Regions from separate parts of the Geobacillus stearothermophilus ATCC 12980 genome, predicted to be linked through region 1. Evidence: predicted binding sites of a transcription regulator. Region 1 holds the regulator's gene; the other holds the start of a gene.

Region 1 (8,200 bases):
CACGTCCGGATGCGTCAAAATATAGCGCCGCATTTGTTCATAGCGCCGCCGGAACCCTTCGTTTCCGAACAGCCGCTGCAACAGTTGATTTACTCGTTCCATCGCCTTTACACCTACGATCCATCACGGTATTTTTTCAGCCGTTCCTCGAGCTCTTTGCGCGCCTGTTCCACATCAAAGTCGTCATCATCCGGCTGGCTGTAATCCATGTTCAGCCAGTCGGGGACGATTTCGGTGCGCACGACTTTGCGCACTGTCCGCGTCCCTTTTTCTTTTTCATTCGCCCAGTTTTGGTACGTCTTTGCTTCCTCTTTAGCCAGCTCCATCGCCTCTTTGACGGTGCGCACCTTTTTGCGCGCCCAATGGCTGGCGATTTTCTCGACATATTTTTTCGATAGTTTCATATTCGTCCGCAGCATGACGTAATAAATCAGCACATTGACGACGCCCGGAAGAAGCTGCTGTTGAAACATAATATCTTCGATCAATTGCAAATCGGCGAGCGACGGCTCCGCTCCCCCGGAAATTTCCTTCAGAAGCTGGCGCGGGGAGATCGTCTCGAGCTGCTTCATCAACGCCTCCTCTTTTGTGCGCGGCTCGATGTATTCCATCGTCCGGTAAGCGAGCGGCTGCACCCGTTCGACAAGGCGCGGGGCGGCGCCGCCGTGCTCGATCTCATACCACTCCCGGGCCGCCCGGCGCAGGGCGTCAATGTCAATCTCGTATGCCGGATCGATGACGCCGAGGACAATTTTTTGCATTTCCAGCGGCGGGATGCCGTACAAAAATGCCAACTTTTTGATCGCTTCTTTCACTTTCGCGGTTACGGCCCGGCGCGGCACCATCTGTTTCGACAAGCCGGCAAAAAACAGCTCAAAATCAAACACGCCGTCATCGAGCGCATACGACGCCTCGTCCCGCCCCATGTGCACTTTTCCATCCGGCGGCTCGAGCTCGCGCCCGGCCTCTTCATTGAATCCCGCGACGATTTGTTCAGCATGAACGGACGAAAATACGTCCGAAAACGCGCGCGTCACCAGGGTGAACTTTGTCTCATCCACAACCGGGCAGGCAAAACAGTCATTCAGCTGGGCAAACATATGACGGCCGACTTGCCGGTACAAAAAGACGCCGAGCATTTCGTCGCGGAAAAATTGATCCGGCGCCAGCGGCGGGCGCAGCTCATACACAAACTGCTTCGGCTCTTCCGCCTCGGGGGCGTGGACGTACGTATTCAGCAGCCCGATGCCTTCGAGCTTCAGCCGCTCGCTGTAAATGTCCGGCAGGCCGCACTGCATGAGCGCCATAAGCCGATGGTGGGTCGCTTCCCGGCCGCCAAGCAGCTCGAGCTCCCCCCAAAGCGTCATATATAAGGCGAGCGCACGATGGCCGATCAGCGGCTGATACAGCATAGTCAACACTTTTCGGTCCGCATCGTGCAGCGCAGTGCGGCTTTGCACCATATACCGATCAACGGCCAACAACTCTTTCCAATGGTGTGGCATCGCTCCGACCTTCCATTCTGCCATATTCGTTTCCATCCACCTCTCGCCTTCCCGGCCGAAAAATAAGCTGAAAAAAGGGCCTGCCGCATTCCCGCTCGAGCCCTTTTACCGTTGTCCTTTTTTAATCAGCTCTTTTAGCTCTTCGATAAATACGTTGATATCTTTAAACTGCCGATAGACGGAAGCGAAGCGGACATAGGCCACCTCATCGATGCGCGACAGCCGCTCCATGACCATTTCGCCGATCGTTTCGCTTTTTACTTCCGATACGCCTTGGCTGCGCAGCTCGCGCTCGATTTCCTGCGTCACTTTTTCCAATTGCTCAAGCGCCACCGGCCGTTTTTCACACGCTTTGATCAAACCGCGCAAAATTTTTTCCCGGCTGAACTCCTCGCGCGTCCCTTCTTTTTTGACGACAATCAGCGGCGGTTCCTCGACCCGCTCAAACGTCGTAAATCGATAGTGGCATTGTTCGCACTCGCGCCGGCGGCGAATCGAGCGGCCTTCTTCGGCCGGGCGTGAGTCAAGCACGCGCGTGCCTTGGTGATGGCATGACGGACATCGCATAACATCCACTCCGTTCCTCTTCTTATCTTCTATCATACCGGAATGGCAGATGGCAGACAAGCCATAGTCAGCTATTGAGGCCAGAACCGATATACGGCAGGCGGCCGTCAAGCTTCCGGTATAACTCAAGGATGACCGCCCGGCTGCGGCCAAAATCAAACGGCAAGAACTTTGTCTCGGTCGTCACCGAAAAGTCCACCGCCGTTTCAAACGGGCGGACGGAAATGACGGTGGCGACGATAAACAGCTTGGGGCCGCGCCGCGTTTGGGCGCAAAGCTCGCCGCGCTCTTCGGAAACGGAAAGCAGCTCGGCGTCAGGCAGCGAAGCGAGCAGCTCTTTCACCGCGTCGATGACAGCGCGGTGGGCCGCTTTGTAGTAATGGCTCCGGAGCTCGGCGTCCTCATGGTTTTCCCGCGTTTCGCAATGGTTCGTCAACGCATACTTCAACTTTTTCCACATGCTCATAGCCACGTCTCCCTAATCGTTCTTTTTTTCACCATCATACCATGATTTTGGCCGCCATGGCACCGCCGAAAGCGTAAAAAAAGGAGCGTCCTGTTTACGCTCCTTTTGCTTCCGTTGTTATGGAATTACAGCGCGTGCGCCTTTTTCACTTCAATCGGGCGCATGCCGCGCGGCAGCTCAATCGTTTCCCGCGTTTGCGCGCCAAGCTTTTCGGCGATGTAATCCGCGGCGATGGTCGGGTCTAAATGGCCGCATGTATACACATCAATGCTGGCATAGCCGTGTTCCGGAAACGTATGAATCGTTAAATGGGATTCGGAAATAATGACGACCCCGCTTACGCCTTGCGGAGCGAATTTATGGAACGCGACTTCGCGAATTTCCGCTCCCGATTTTAATGCGGCGTCTACAAACGTTTTTTCAATAAAGTCCATATCGTTCAGTTTGTCAAAGTCGCATCCCCAAAGTTCCGAGATAACGTGACGACCCATCGTATCCATGCGAAAGTCCCCCTTTTAACCAATTTTCTCAAATAAAAAACAGATTTGTAGGTTGCAAAATGGCATGTATAACTACCACGGGGGAAAGTTAGTCCTAAGAGGTCCTAACCCTTTAAGTAGTCACATTACCTTTGCCGTTAAGAAGTTCACGAAACATAGTATACTTTGTTTAGGGGGTTTTTGCAACAGGCTTTTTTAATTTTTCGCATGCCAAAAGGAAAAAGCGCCCACACCGCCACACGGGCGGATCGGACGCTTTGCGCATCTTTTCACGATTGCGAGATTGGAAGAAAAACTGCTTAAGCGCTCACATGAAGACGCTCATTCATTTTGGCGGCGACAAGGCTGGCCAAGTCGACGACGCGGCACGAATAGCCCCACTCGTTGTCGTACCAGGCGAGCACTTTCACTTTCCGGCCGTCAATCACCATTGTCGACAAACCGTCAATGATCGCCGAATGCGGGTTCATGCGGGTTCGTGTTGAAATCGATCGACACAAGCGGCTCCATCGTGAAATCCAAAATGCCTTTCAGCGGACCATTGGCTGCGCGGAGAAGAGCTTCGTTCACTTCCTCGACCGTCACATCCCGCTTGACGTCAACGACCAAATCGACAAGCGACACGTTCGGCGTCGGAACGCGCAACGCCATGCCATGAAGCTTTCCTTGTGAACTACCCACCACCTACACTTCGCTTAGAGGTGGGGGCTTCAAGCGACTTGTGTGTGTTCGCTGAACGGTAAGCCACACACAAGAACCCTTTACGCTTCCCTTCGTTCCGAAGGTGTCCGTTCTAGCCATATTCTATCATATTCGTTGGCTAACGCCAACCGAAATTCATCTCCCACTTTCACTGGTGCTGGCGCACCTTCACGTTTAGAAGTAGGAGACTTCTTTCGGAGGGAAGTTAAATTTGCCGGTCGCTTCAATCACAATATCAATATCAAGCTCTTTCCACGGCAATTGTTGCGGTCGCGCGAGTTCAGCAATTCCACCTTTTTGCCGTTGACAAGCAATCCGTCTTCCAAAGCGGCGACATCGCCGTCGAATTTGCCGTGGTTGGAGTCGTATTTCACCAAATGGGCTAACGTTTCCGGCGGATAGCTAGCATTCACCGCCACAATTTCAAGGTCGGGAGGATTGATGGCTCTCCGGAATACCATCCGTCCAATTCGTCCGAATCCGTTAATCGCCACTTTCGCCTTCATTCACCTTGTTCCCTTCTCATATATGTTATACTATTTATTTTAATCCACATAAATAGTATATCATATTTTTGTGAAATACGGAGAGCAAAATCAATAAAACGCAGCAAAAAAGACGCCTATTTTCCCAAGGCGTCCCATTGATGCAAAATGGCCAGCAACTGCCGGCGTGTCTCTTCGATCGTCCCGTTGTTGTCAATCACCGCATCGGCCCGTTTCACTTTTTCCGCCATCGGCCACTGGGAGCGGATGCGGGCGAGCGCTTCCTCTTCGGTGAAACCGTTGCGCGCCATGAGCCGGCGGAGCTGAACGTCATCGTCGACGTACACAACAAGCACTTTATCCACCCAATGAGTCAGCCCGCTTTCAAATAACAGCGGAATATCTAGGACGACGGTCTTCGCTCCGGAGCGGATGTGCGCTTCTTTTTCAGCCAGCATTTTTTTCCGCACCGCTGGGTGAACGATGGCGTTGAGCACTTTCCGCTGTTGTTCGTCGTTAAAGACGATCGCCCCGAGTTTGGCTCGGTCGATTTCGCCGTCCGCCCGCAAAATGCCCGGACCGAATGCAGCGACGATTTGCCGGTACGCCTCCTCCCCCGGGCGGACGACGGCGCGCGCCGCCTCATCCGCATCGATGACCGGAAGGCCGAGCTCGCGCATCATCGCGCTGACCGTACTTTTGCCGCTCGCAATTCCACCGGTTAATCCGATCGTGAATGCCATTCGGCACCCCTCCTTTTTTGTCTGCTGCCTAGCGTTGGCAACGCGGGCAATAATGCGTGCCGCGGCCGGCGACAACCATTTTCTCAATCGGGGTGCCGCACCGTTTGCACGGCTCCCCTTTGCGGCCGTATACGAACAGGTGATGCTGGAACATTCCGGCTTCTCCTTGCGTATTCACATACGTGCGCACCGTGCTTCCCCCTTTCATGACCGCCTCGCCGATCGTCGCTACCATTTCTTCGTGCAACCGTGCAAGTTCTTCATCCGTCAGCGAAGCAGCCGGCCGTCCAGGGAGAATGCCGGCGCGAAACAGCGCTTCGTCGACATAAATGTTGCCAAACCCGGCCACGACCGTTTGATCAAGCAACAACGCTTTCACCGTCCGCTTTGTTTTCGCCGCTTTTGCGGCCAACACCGCCGGAGAAAACGCTGGGGACAGCGGTTCCGGCCCTAATTGAGCGAGCGGCGGCCGGCAGTCTGCTTCCTCTTTCGCGTACACGTGCATGGTTCCGAATTTGCGTACATCGCGATAACGAAGCTCACTGCCGTCTGTAAAACGAAACACAATGTGCGTATGCGGTTCAAGCGGCTCATCGGACTGGGCGACCGCGTAGCGCCCCTCCATGCGCAAATGGGAGATGAGCATATCCCGGTCAAGCAAAAATTTCAAAAATTTCCCGCGCCGATCGATGCCGCGCACCGTCTGCCCGGCCAGCCTGGCAGCAAACGCCGCCGGGTCTTGCGGATGACGAATGATATTCGGCCAAAACACCCGCACCTCTTCAATCGTTTTGCCAGCGACAAGCGGCAACAGCGTGCGGCGGATCGTTTCCACTTCCGGCAGTTCCGGCATGGCGCCTCCCTCCTTTTCCTGTTCGTGCACCTGTTTTAAAGCAACAGCTCATTGCGCGGCCCCGTGAAAAACCGAGCAGCTGGCGGGCAGGCCGCTTTTATTTGGCGTCGTACCACGTCGGACCGTAATGGTAATCGACTTTCAGCGGCACGCGGAGTGCGACGGCTTGCTCCATCACCTCTGGAACGAGGCGGCACAGCCGCTCGATTTCCTCTTTCGGCGCCTCCAAAATGAGTTCGTCATGCACTTGCAGCAACAGGCGCGCCTGCAGCCGTTCTTCGCGCAGCCTCACGCTTAGATCGATCATCGCTTTTTTAATAATATCAGCGGCACTCCCTTGGATCGGTGTGTTCATCGCCGTCCGCTCGGCGAAGCTGCGGACGTTGAAGTTGCGGCTTGTAATATCGGGCAAATAGCGGCGCCGATGCAGCAGCGTCGTCACATACCCTTTTTGTTTCGCTTCTTGCACAATGTTGTCCATATATTGCTTTACACCTGGAAAACTGGCAAAATATCGCTCAATAAATTCAGCCGCTTCTTTGCGCGTAATGTTCAAGTTTTGCGCCAGACCGTAATCACTAATGCCGTACACGATGCCAAAATTGACGGCCTTCGCTTGGCGGCGCATGTTGGCTGTCACGTCTTCTTCGCTCACATGGAAAATGTCCATGGCTGTTTTCGTATGGATGTCCAACCCGCGCCGGAACGCTTCAATCAAATTGTCATCTTCCGCGATATGGGCGAGGACGCGCAGCTCGATTTGCGAATAGTCGGCCGCAAAGATGAGCCAGTCCGGCTCCGACGGCACGAACGCCTGGCGGATTTTCCGCCCTTCCTCAAGCCGAATCGGAATGTTTTGCAAATTCGGTTCGACGGAGCTGAGGCGCCCGGTTTGCGTCAACGCCTGATTGAACATCGTGTGCACTTTGCCCGTCACGGGGTGCACCACTTTCAGCAGCCCTTCAATATACGTTGACTGCAGCTTGCCGAGTTGGCGGTAATGCAAAATATGTTCGACGATTTCATGGTGCGGTGCAAGCTTCTCAAGCACATCGGCTGAAGTCGAATAGCCGGTTTTTGTCTTTTTCAACACCGGGAGCTGCAGCTTGTCAAATAAAACCGTCCCGAGCTGTTTCGGCGAGTTAATGTTGAACTCTTGGCCGGCGAGTTCGTAAATGCGCCGCTCGACCGCCTGCAGCTGCTCGGTGAGCTCCGCCCCCATCTGTTCAAGCCGCTTCGTGTCCACTTTCACTCCAGTAAATTCCATATTGGCCAAAATGCCAGCCAGCGGCTGTTCGAGCTCGGTCAGCAGCCGATCTTGTTCGTTGCGGCGCAGTTCGTCCATCAACGGCTCTTCAAGCGCCCAAATGGCCGCCGCCTTGCGGGCGAGATGCTCGGCAAGCGTCGGTTCATCAGGAACCGTCCGCTTCGCTCCTTTTCCATAGACCGCCTCATCCGATCGCACCGCCTCGTACTGATGCATTTTCGCCACCGCGGCAACGTCGCCCGCCGCCTGCGCCGGATCGAGCAAGTAAGCGGCCAGCAACAGATCGAACACGACGCCGCGCAGTTCGATTCCTTTCCATTTTAGCGCGACGGCCGCCCGCTTTGAATCAAACATCGTTTTTTTCTTCGTCTCATCGCCAAGCCAAGCGAGAAATTTCGGATCGGCGAGCGCCGTCTCCGGGCGCAGGAAAAACCGCCCGCGTTCGTTGGCCAAGGCGATCCCGACAATCGGGGCATGGTGATAGTTGTCGCCCACCACCTCCACGACGAGGGCCGCTTTGTCGGCGAGCATTTCGTCCGTGACGCTGTCGGCGATCGCAAAATCCATCCCGGCGAGCGGCTTTTCGCCTTCATCCGTTTGGACGGCCATCTTGTCGAGAAACGACTGGAATCCGAGCTCCTGAAACAAGGCGACCACTTTTTCCCGGTCTTCTCCTTTGTAGACAATGTCATCGAGCGTCAGCTCAACCGGGGCGTCGCGGCAAATAGCGGCCAGCTGTTTGCTTAAAAGCGCCAAATCCCGGTATTGGCGCAAATTTTCTTTCAGCTTCTCCCCTTTGATCTCATCGATCGATGCCAGTACGTTTTCGACCGTGCCGAATTGCTTGAGCAGCTTGACGGCTGTTTTTTCCCCGATGCCGGGCACGCCAGGGATGTTGTCGGATTTGTCGCCCATCAATCCTTTCAAGTCGACAATTTGCTCCGGGGTGAGGCCGTATTTTTCCACGACCGTCTCCGGCGTGTACGACTCGATGTCGGTAATCCCTTTTTTCGTAATCTCCACCGTCACTTGCGGGGAAGCAAGCTGGGTTAAATCGCGGTCGCCGGAAATGACTTTCACTGCAAACCCTTCTCGCTCAGCCCGCGCCGCCA
Region 2 (8,200 bases), 280 kb from region 1:
ACGACCGCAGCGCGCAAGCCGATTTTGCGCTATCAAAAGCCGACAAACTGATCCGTGATACCGACAAACGGCTCGCCCGACAGTGGGCGGGCCGTTTCGTTTGGGGACAGCTGCATTGCTATGGCGGCATTGACAGAAAAGTCGAGTTAGTTTATTATATAAACTAATAGCAATGGCTGATCCATCATTCGCGGTGCATACTAAAAGTCATGACGAAAAGGATGACCGAAAACGTGAGGACAGGGAACATCACTCTTGTCAAAAAAATAAATAAACAGCTCGTCCTGAAATTGATCCGCGACCAACACCCGATTTCACGCGCCGATATTGCGAAAACGACCGGACTGAATAAAGCGACGGTTTCAGCGCTCGTCGATGAGCTGATCGCCGAGCATTTTGTCCATGAAAGCGGCATCGGCGTCTCCACAGGCGGACGCCGGCCGCTCATGCTCCGCTTTAATGCCGACGCCGGTTCGCTTGTCGGCGTCGAGCTCGGCGTTAACTATTTGTACGCCGTGGTGACGAACTTAAATGCTGAAATCATATGGGAGCAGCGGCGTTCGTTCCGCCCGTCCGAAGGGCAGGAGGCGATTGTCGGCGAGATGGCCGAATTGGTTGAAGCCGCGGTCCGCCGGGCGCCGACGACGCCGTACGGCGTAATGGGAATCGGCATCGGGGTGCCGGGCGTTGTCCATACGGAAAGCGGGACGGTGATTTTTGCGCCGAACTTGCGTTGGGGCGATGTGGCGTTGGCATCGGCCTTGCAAAAGCGATGGCCGCAATATCCGGTCATCGTCGAAAACGAGGCGAAACTGGCGGCGCTTGGCGAAAAATGGTTCGGCGCCGGCAAGGAGTTTGCCCATTTTGTGTATATTAGCGCCGGCATCGGCATTGGCGCCGGCGTCGTCCTTCATCATCAGCTGTATCGCGGGGTGAACGGGCTAGCGGGCGAGATCGGCCATCATACGATCGATGTCAACGGCGTCCGCTGTACTTGCGGCAATACCGGCTGCTGGGAAATGTACGCTTCACAAAAATATATTGAACGCCGTTTGGCCGAAGAAGGCCGTTCGGAGTGGCTGGACGACCGCTTTTCCATCGCCGCGATGGCGCTGGCGGCGGAAAGCGATGAACCGTTGGCCGGCATTTTGGAGGAAACGGGGCGTTATCTCGGCATCGGACTGTTGCAGGTGATCTACGCGTACAATCCGGAGGCGATCATTATCGGCGGCCCGCTTGCTCAGGCCGGTGATTTCGTGCTTGATGCAGCGCGCAAAGAGGTGAGGGAGCGCATTCTCGTCAAAAAAGAAAGCGAGCCGTCTATCATCTCCTCCAAGCTGAAAGAGAAAAGCTGCGCCATCGGCGCGGCTGCTTCGGTGCTTGAGGCGGTCGTCCTGCCGCCGGAATTTGAGACGGCTCCTTGACGGCCGCAACAGCAAAGGCGCCTGCCTAGTCCGGCAGCGCGCCTCTTTTTGCCGATCGCTACGCTTTTTTCTTCACTTTCCCGGTCCACGTTTTAAATCCGCCTTTTAAATGGTACAAATCGCGATACCCTTTCCGGTAAAGCATTTGTGCGGCCCGCCCGCTGCGCAGCCCGTTTTGGCAATATAAATAAATCGGCTGGTCTTTGCGCAATTCTTTCATGCGCATGCGCAGTTGGGTCAGCGGGATGTTGCGCGCCCCTAAAATATGTCCAGCCGCAAACTCATCCGGTTCACGGACATCGATCAATTGCGCCTTCCGGTAGCCGGCGCGGAACTCTTCTTCTGTCAATGCTTTGACAATTCTCTTCTGCCAGAAGTACGTAATGACGGAATACACGATGACCGCCCCGAGAATAATGAGCAATGCTTCCACCCGTCATGCCTCCTTTCGCTTTGTCCGCTATTTCCTATTATATAGAGTTGCCGCTCGGAAGCAAAGTGTTTTCGCGATGCCATTTTTCTTCCCTTGGCCGGCGTTGTTTGCTAAACTAGTAAAGGTGATTCTGAAAAGAAGGTGGAACGATGGCTAAAAAGGAAGTATGGCGCTTTATTGACTCCGGCGAGGGCTCGCCGTCGTTTAATATGGCGCTTGATGAGGCGCTCTTAGAGTGGCACAGCGAAGGAAAAATTCCGCCGACGGTCCGCTTTTACGGCTGGAATCCGCCGACGTTGTCGATCGGCTATTTTCAAAAAGTGGAGAAAGAAATTGATTTAGACGCGGTGAAACGGAACGGCCTCGGCTTTGTCCGCCGCCCGACTGGCGGGCGCGGCGTTCTTCATGACAAAGAGTTGACATACAGCGTCATCGTCTCCGAATCGCATCCCGCGATGCCGCAGACGGTGACGGAAGCGTATCGCGTCATCTCCCAGGGCATTTTGGAAGGATTTCGCTTCCTTGGGCTTGACGCGTATTTCGCCGTGCCGAAAACAGAAGAAGAAAAAGCGGATTTGCGCAGCCCGCGCTCGGCTGTTTGCTTTGACGCACCGTCGTGGTACGAACTTGTCGTTGAGGGGCGGAAAATCGCCGGCAGCGCGCAAACGCGGCAAAAAGGCGTCATTTTGCAGCATGGTTCGATTTTGCTCGATTTGGACGAAGACTTGCTGTTCAGCTTGTTTAAATATCCAAACGAGCGGGTGAAAGAGCGTCTGCAGCGCGATTTTAAAAAGAAAGCCGTCGCGATCAATGAGTTGACGAGCCGCACGGTGACGATCGAGGAAGCGAAAGAAGCGTTTTACAAAGGATTTGAAAAAGGATTGAACATCGTATTGGAACCGTACACGCTCACCGCCGAAGAGTTGGCGTACGTCGAAGAGCTGGCGCGGACGAAATACGAAAGCGATGAATGGAACTTTAAGCGTTAGGCGGCAATATGGAACATCGCTCCTGTTTTGGCAAAAACGGCATGGCTGGTCCGTTTTTCGCCGTTTTTTGTCTTTTTTTGCTTGACAAAAACGAAATGATCTGTTCTAAATCACAATATATAGTATGATTTTCGTAAAAAATCATACTATATATTGTTTTTTTCTGTTTGATATGGTAAGGTAGAGAAGACAGGGCAACATTGGCAAAAACATGAGAGATTATATAATTATATAAAAGAGGAGAGATAGGAGAATGACGGTGGCGTCGTCCGAAAAAATGAAAATCAATATTGACAAGCTGAACGAGGATATCCGCCTATTTCCGCAAGTGCATCCGATTACGCCGGATATGCACATCACCCATAAAGGCGTATCCCGTTTGGTCATGTTGGACCGTTATTCGTTTAAGGATACGGAAAAGCTGACGCTCACACCGGGCGATTTCGTTGTGTTGACGATCAAGGAGGACCCGAAATTCCCAGCCCGCGGTCTCGGTTTTATCGTCGATATTGACTGGGAGGCGAAAAAAGCGCGCGTGTTGATTGAAGACGAATACCGGCACGTGCTCGAAGGCGAGGAGGCGGAAACCGGCATTGTCCTTCGATCGCTCGACATTATCGACAAGCCGCTCGAGATTTTCTATGAGCAAATCGCCAAGCGCAATGCGACCGGGCTGGCGGCGGTGGAAAAGACCGAAGAAAAGCGGAAAGAGTGGTTCGAAAAGTTTTATCAAGAGCTCGCCAGCTTGAATTTTGTTCCGGCCGGCCGCGTGTTGTACGGGGCGGGTTCAGGCAAGGAAGTGACGTATTTCAACTGCTATGTGATGCCGTTTGTGAAAGATTCGCGCGAAGGCATTTCCGAACATCGGAAGCAGGTGATGGAAATTATGAGCCGCGGCGGCGGCGTTGGGACGAACGGCTCGACATTGCGGCCGCGCCATACGCTTGCGCGTGGGGTGAACGGCAAATCGTCCGGGTCGGTCTCATGGCTTGACGACATTGCGAAGCTGACCCACCTTGTCGAGCAAGGTGGCTCCCGCCGCGGCGCCCAAATGATTATGCTGGCCGACTGGCACCCGGACATTATCGAATTCATCGTCTCGAAAATGCAAAACCCGCGCATTTTGCGCTACCTGCTTGAAAATATGGAAGACGAGGGCATCAAAAAAGCAGCGCGCGACAAACTGAAATTCACGCCGCTCACCGAGCGGGAGCGAACGATGTACGAAGCGATCGTCCGGTACAAAAACGCGCCTGACTACGGCGGCTTCACAGAGGAAATTATCAAAGATGCCGAAGAAAAACTGCGCACCGGCGGTACATACACGGTGCACAACCCGGACTTTTTGACCGGTGCGAACATTTCCGTCTGCTTGACGAAAGAATTCATGGAAGCGGTCGAAAAGGACGAAGAATACGCGCTGCGCTTCCCGGACGTAGAAACGTATTCTGAAGAAGAAATGCGCATTTACAATGAAAAATGGCATGAAGTCGGCGATGTGCGCGAATGGGAACAAATGGGCTACCGCGTCCGCGTCTACCGGAAAATCCGCGCCCGCGAGCTTTGGAAGTTGATCAACATTTGTGCGACGTATTCAGCCGAGCCGGGCATTTTCTTCATCGACAATGCCAATGAAATGACGAACGCTCGCGCGTACGGACAAAAAGTCGTGGCGACCAATCCGTGCGGGGAACAGCCCCTTGCGCCATATTCGGTCTGCAACTTGGCCGCCATTAACTTGGCGAACATGGTAGACAAAGAGCGGAAAGTCGTGGACTATGAAAAACTGAAGCGTACGGTTGAAATCGGGGTGCGGATGCAAGACAACGTCATTGATGCTACGCCATACTTCCTTGAGGAAAACAAAAAACAGGCGCTCGGCGAGCGCCGCATCGGCCTTGGCGTCATGGGGCTTGCCGACTTGCTCATTTACTGCGAAAAAGCGTACGGCTCCGAGGAAGGAAATCAACTTGTGGACGAACTGTTCCGCACGATCGCCACGACCGCTTACCGGGCCTCGATCGAGCTGGCGAAAGAAAAAGGCAGCTTCCCGTTTTTGGTCGGCGAAACGGAAGAAGAAACGCAAAAGTTGCGCGAAGCGTTCATCAACACCGGTTACATGAAACGGATGCCGGATGACATTCGCCAAGATATTTTGAAATACGGCATCCGCAACTCACACTTGCTGACGGTGGCGCCGACAGGATCGACGGGAACGATGGTCGGCGTCTCAACCGGGCTGGAGCCGTACTTCTCGTTCTCGTACTACCGGAGCGGGCGCTTGGGTAAATTTATCGAAGTGAAAGCGGACATTGTCCAAGAATATTTGGACAAACATCCGGAAGCCGACCCGAACCATTTGCCGCCTTGGTTTGTGACGGCGATGGACTTGCCGCCGGAAGCGCACGCCGATGTGCAATGCATCATTCAGCGCTGGGTCGACTCGAGCTTGTCGAAAACGGTCAACGCGCCGAGAGGCTACACCGTCGAGCAAGTGCAAAAAGTGTACGAGCGTTTATGGCGCGGCGGCGCGAAAGGCGGCACCGTCTACGTCGACGGCAGCCGCGATGCGCAAGTGTTGACGTTGAAAGCGGAAGAAAACCGGATCGAAGAACAGCTAGAACTGCTTCCAGAAGAACAAGAGGAAAAAGAAACAAAACGCGCCGTCGTGCTTGTCGATACGATTCAAGATGTGCGCGCCACCGATGTGACGATCGGCTCCGAAATCGGCAACATTTGCCCGATTTGCCGCGAAGGAACGGTTGAAGAGATCGGCGGCTGCAACACGTGCACGAACTGCGGCGCCCAGCTGAAGTGCGGCCTGTAATGGTGATACGGATGGGTTTGGATGGATGAAACGCTGGTTTCCGTAGAGGAACCGGCGTTTTTTTACATAAAAGGCAAAAGCCAAGATGTAGTGGTAAAAGGAGGGAACGAAAGGGGGAGCGTCATGATTGTTCATGTCGTAAAGCGCGGGGAGACGCTTTGGCAGTTGGCTCAGCGTTACGGCGTTCCACTCGAGCGGATTGTCGCCGCCAATGAACTGAGCGACCCGAACCGGCTAGCCCCATTCGCTACGGGGCGTCCATCCAATACGATGCGGCGGCCGCCTCGCCGTTTTACCGCTATACAGATGAACAAGGGCGACAACATGAAGTGTGGTTTGAGGACGCCCGCAGCGCGTTGGCGAAATTTGACTTGGTGAAAGAATACGGATTGCGCGGAATCAGCTACTGGGTGCTCGGGTATCCGTATCCGGAAAACTGGGTGCTGTTGGAAGACAATTTCCGCATTCGCAAGCGTGGGTAAGCTAAGCAGTTAGAGCGTATGCGCCGGTCATCGGGCATACGCTTTTATTTTGTTTCTTGGAGTTCGAGCCGCTTTTTGAGTTGATACATTTCCAGATCGTGCTGGCCGATCTTATGATTTAAATATTCAATCGCAATGTTCGCGTTACGCCAATCATGTGACAGTATCTCGAACATACGCCGATGCTCAGCCAGCTCGTCCTCGATTTTTTTGAAATGGCTGCGCGTTTCGATGATGAAATGGTCCAACTTTTCCTCGAGGCGCTGTTGTCGTTCTTCGAGGCGCTGTTGTCGTTCTTCGAGGCGTTGTTGCCGTTCTTCGAGGCGCTGTTGTCCGGCTTCTAGTCGGTCGAGGCGTTCATGAATCGGCTGCAACTCCTCTTTCAGCACTGAGCGAAGCAATTCGACAAGCTCGTGAGACATTCTGCATCCCCCCTTTCAGCTTAGTTTTATTGTATCATTGCGTTTATGAGCTGTCATGGCAAATCGCAAAGGAGTACGAATGTTTTGAAAGGAGTGGATTTATCTAGTTTGACGTTTGAGCTCATCCAGCATCGGTTTACCAAGCCGGCCAAGCGGGTCATCGAGCAGCGTTACCCGAAAACCAAGCTCGATTTGGACGAATCGAAGCGCAAGTATAAGTGGGGGCGGTACGGCATCGGCAAATACGTGTATCGTGACGAGGAGGCGCAGGAGCTGGAGGAAACGATGCGTTCGTACATTACCCGCTTTTTCCCGGCGGCTGAGGTGCAGTATTTTACGTAATGCCCCTTTTATGGTACAATAGAAATGATTGCTCTTTTTGTCTGCCAAAAGGGCCGACGCATCGGAGTGACGGTATAGGCCGGGGGATTTGCTGGCGGCAGGCAAACGTTGCAGGAGGGGACAAACGTTGCCGACACCGAGCATGGAAGATTATATTGAACAAATTTACTTGTTGATTGAAGAAAAAGGCTATGCCCGCGTTTCGGACATCGCGGAAGCGTTGTCCGTTCACCCTTCTTCAGTGACGAAAATGGTGCAAAAGCTCGATAAAGATGAATATTTGGTGTATGAAAAGTACCGCGGCCTTGTCTTGACGCCGAAAGGAAAAAAAATCGGCCAACGGCTTGTGTACCGCCATGAGCTGCTTGAGCAGTTTCTTCGCCTCATTGGCGTCAACGAAGAAAACATTTACCGCGATGTGGAAGGGATTGAACACCATTTGAGTTGGAACGCCATCGACCGGATTGGCGATTTGGTGCAATATTTTCAAGAGGACGAACGCCGTCTTGAGGCGCTGCGCGACGTGCAAAAGCGCAATGAGCAAGGGGAGTAAGCGACTGCTTGCTCTTTTTTGTTTTTCGTACTAAACGCCTTTTCTTTCTCTTACATATATATAAACAGCGAGAAAGGGGAGGCGGCGATGGACATTGATCTCGTCTTTTCCGGCGGCGGAGTGAAAGGGTTTGCGTTGCTGGGGGCGTATGAGGCCATTGAAGAAAAAGGGCTGCGCTGGAAGCGGCTTGCCGGGACGAGCGCCGGGGCGCTGCTTGCTGCGCTACTGGCGGCTGGATACACCGCCCGTGAGATGACGCAGTTGTTCGAGGAGCTTAGGCTGGAGCAGTTTTTGGATGAACGGGCGTCGTGGGTTCCGTTTTCTGTTTGGAAGTGGGTGCGTCTATATTGGCATTTAGGAGTTTATAAGGGAAACGTGTTTGAACAGTGGATCGAATCGGCGCTCGCTGCCCGCGGAGTGCGTATGTTTCGGGATGTACCAGCTGACAGTTTGTATATCGTTGCCTCCGATGTGACGAACGGGCGCATCGTCGTGCTGCCGGATGATTTGGCGATATACGGCATTGACCCCGGCTCGTTTTCGATCGCCAAGGCGGTGCGGATGAGCACGAGCATTCCGTACTTTTTCGAGCCGGTCCGCCTTCACGGACGGGACGGCACCTCCCTCATCGTTGACGGCGGGGTGCTCAGCAACTTTCCGCTGTTTCTCTTTGATGAAGAAAAAGAAACGAAAAAACGGCCGGTGCTCGGCGTTCAATTGAGCGCCAA

Evidence for each region. Region 1 encodes NrdR, which represses ribonucleotide reductase genes. Its sites were predicted from a motif close to AACACNATATATNGTGTT; they were not measured.
Region 2: the regulator NrdR is predicted to act here: its motif matches at 2,956-2,973, upstream of QSJ10_RS10155 (vitamin B12-dependent ribonucleotide reductase).

The regions. Positions count from the first base shown of each region.
Region 1 covers NZ_CP128494.1:2,148,957-2,157,156, forward strand. Annotated here, with positions in the region: gene dnaI (primosomal protein DnaI) at 1-102, opposite strand, end outside; gene QSJ10_RS11645 (replication initiation and membrane attachment family protein) at 114-1,505, opposite strand; gene nrdR (transcriptional regulator NrdR) at 1,611-2,072, opposite strand; gene QSJ10_RS11655 (hypothetical protein) at 2,140-2,538, opposite strand; gene speD (adenosylmethionine decarboxylase) at 2,664-3,038, opposite strand; partial or broken gene QSJ10_RS15650 (glyceraldehyde 3-phosphate dehydrogenase NAD-binding domain-containing protein) at 3,338-4,246, opposite strand; gene coaE (dephospho-CoA kinase) at 4,363-4,968, opposite strand; gene mutM (DNA-formamidopyrimidine glycosylase) at 4,997-5,821, opposite strand; gene polA (DNA polymerase I) at 5,919-8,200, opposite strand, start outside.
Region 2 covers NZ_CP128494.1:1,864,959-1,873,158, reverse strand. Annotated here, with positions in the region: gene gcvPB (aminomethyl-transferring glycine dehydrogenase subunit GcvPB) at 1-51, shown strand, start outside; gene QSJ10_RS10170 (ROK family transcriptional regulator) at 234-1,424, shown strand; gene QSJ10_RS10165 (rhodanese-like domain-containing protein) at 1,483-1,857, opposite strand; gene QSJ10_RS10160 (lipoate--protein ligase family protein) at 2,007-2,846, shown strand; gene QSJ10_RS10155 (vitamin B12-dependent ribonucleotide reductase) at 3,100-5,673, shown strand; partial or broken gene QSJ10_RS10150 (spore gernimation protein) at 5,916-6,155, shown strand; gene QSJ10_RS10145 (coiled-coil domain-containing protein) at 6,200-6,577, opposite strand; partial or broken gene QSJ10_RS10140 (spore photoproduct lyase family protein) at 6,662-6,919, shown strand; gene mntR (transcriptional regulator MntR) at 7,047-7,472, shown strand; gene QSJ10_RS10130 (patatin-like phospholipase family protein) at 7,560-8,200, shown strand, end outside.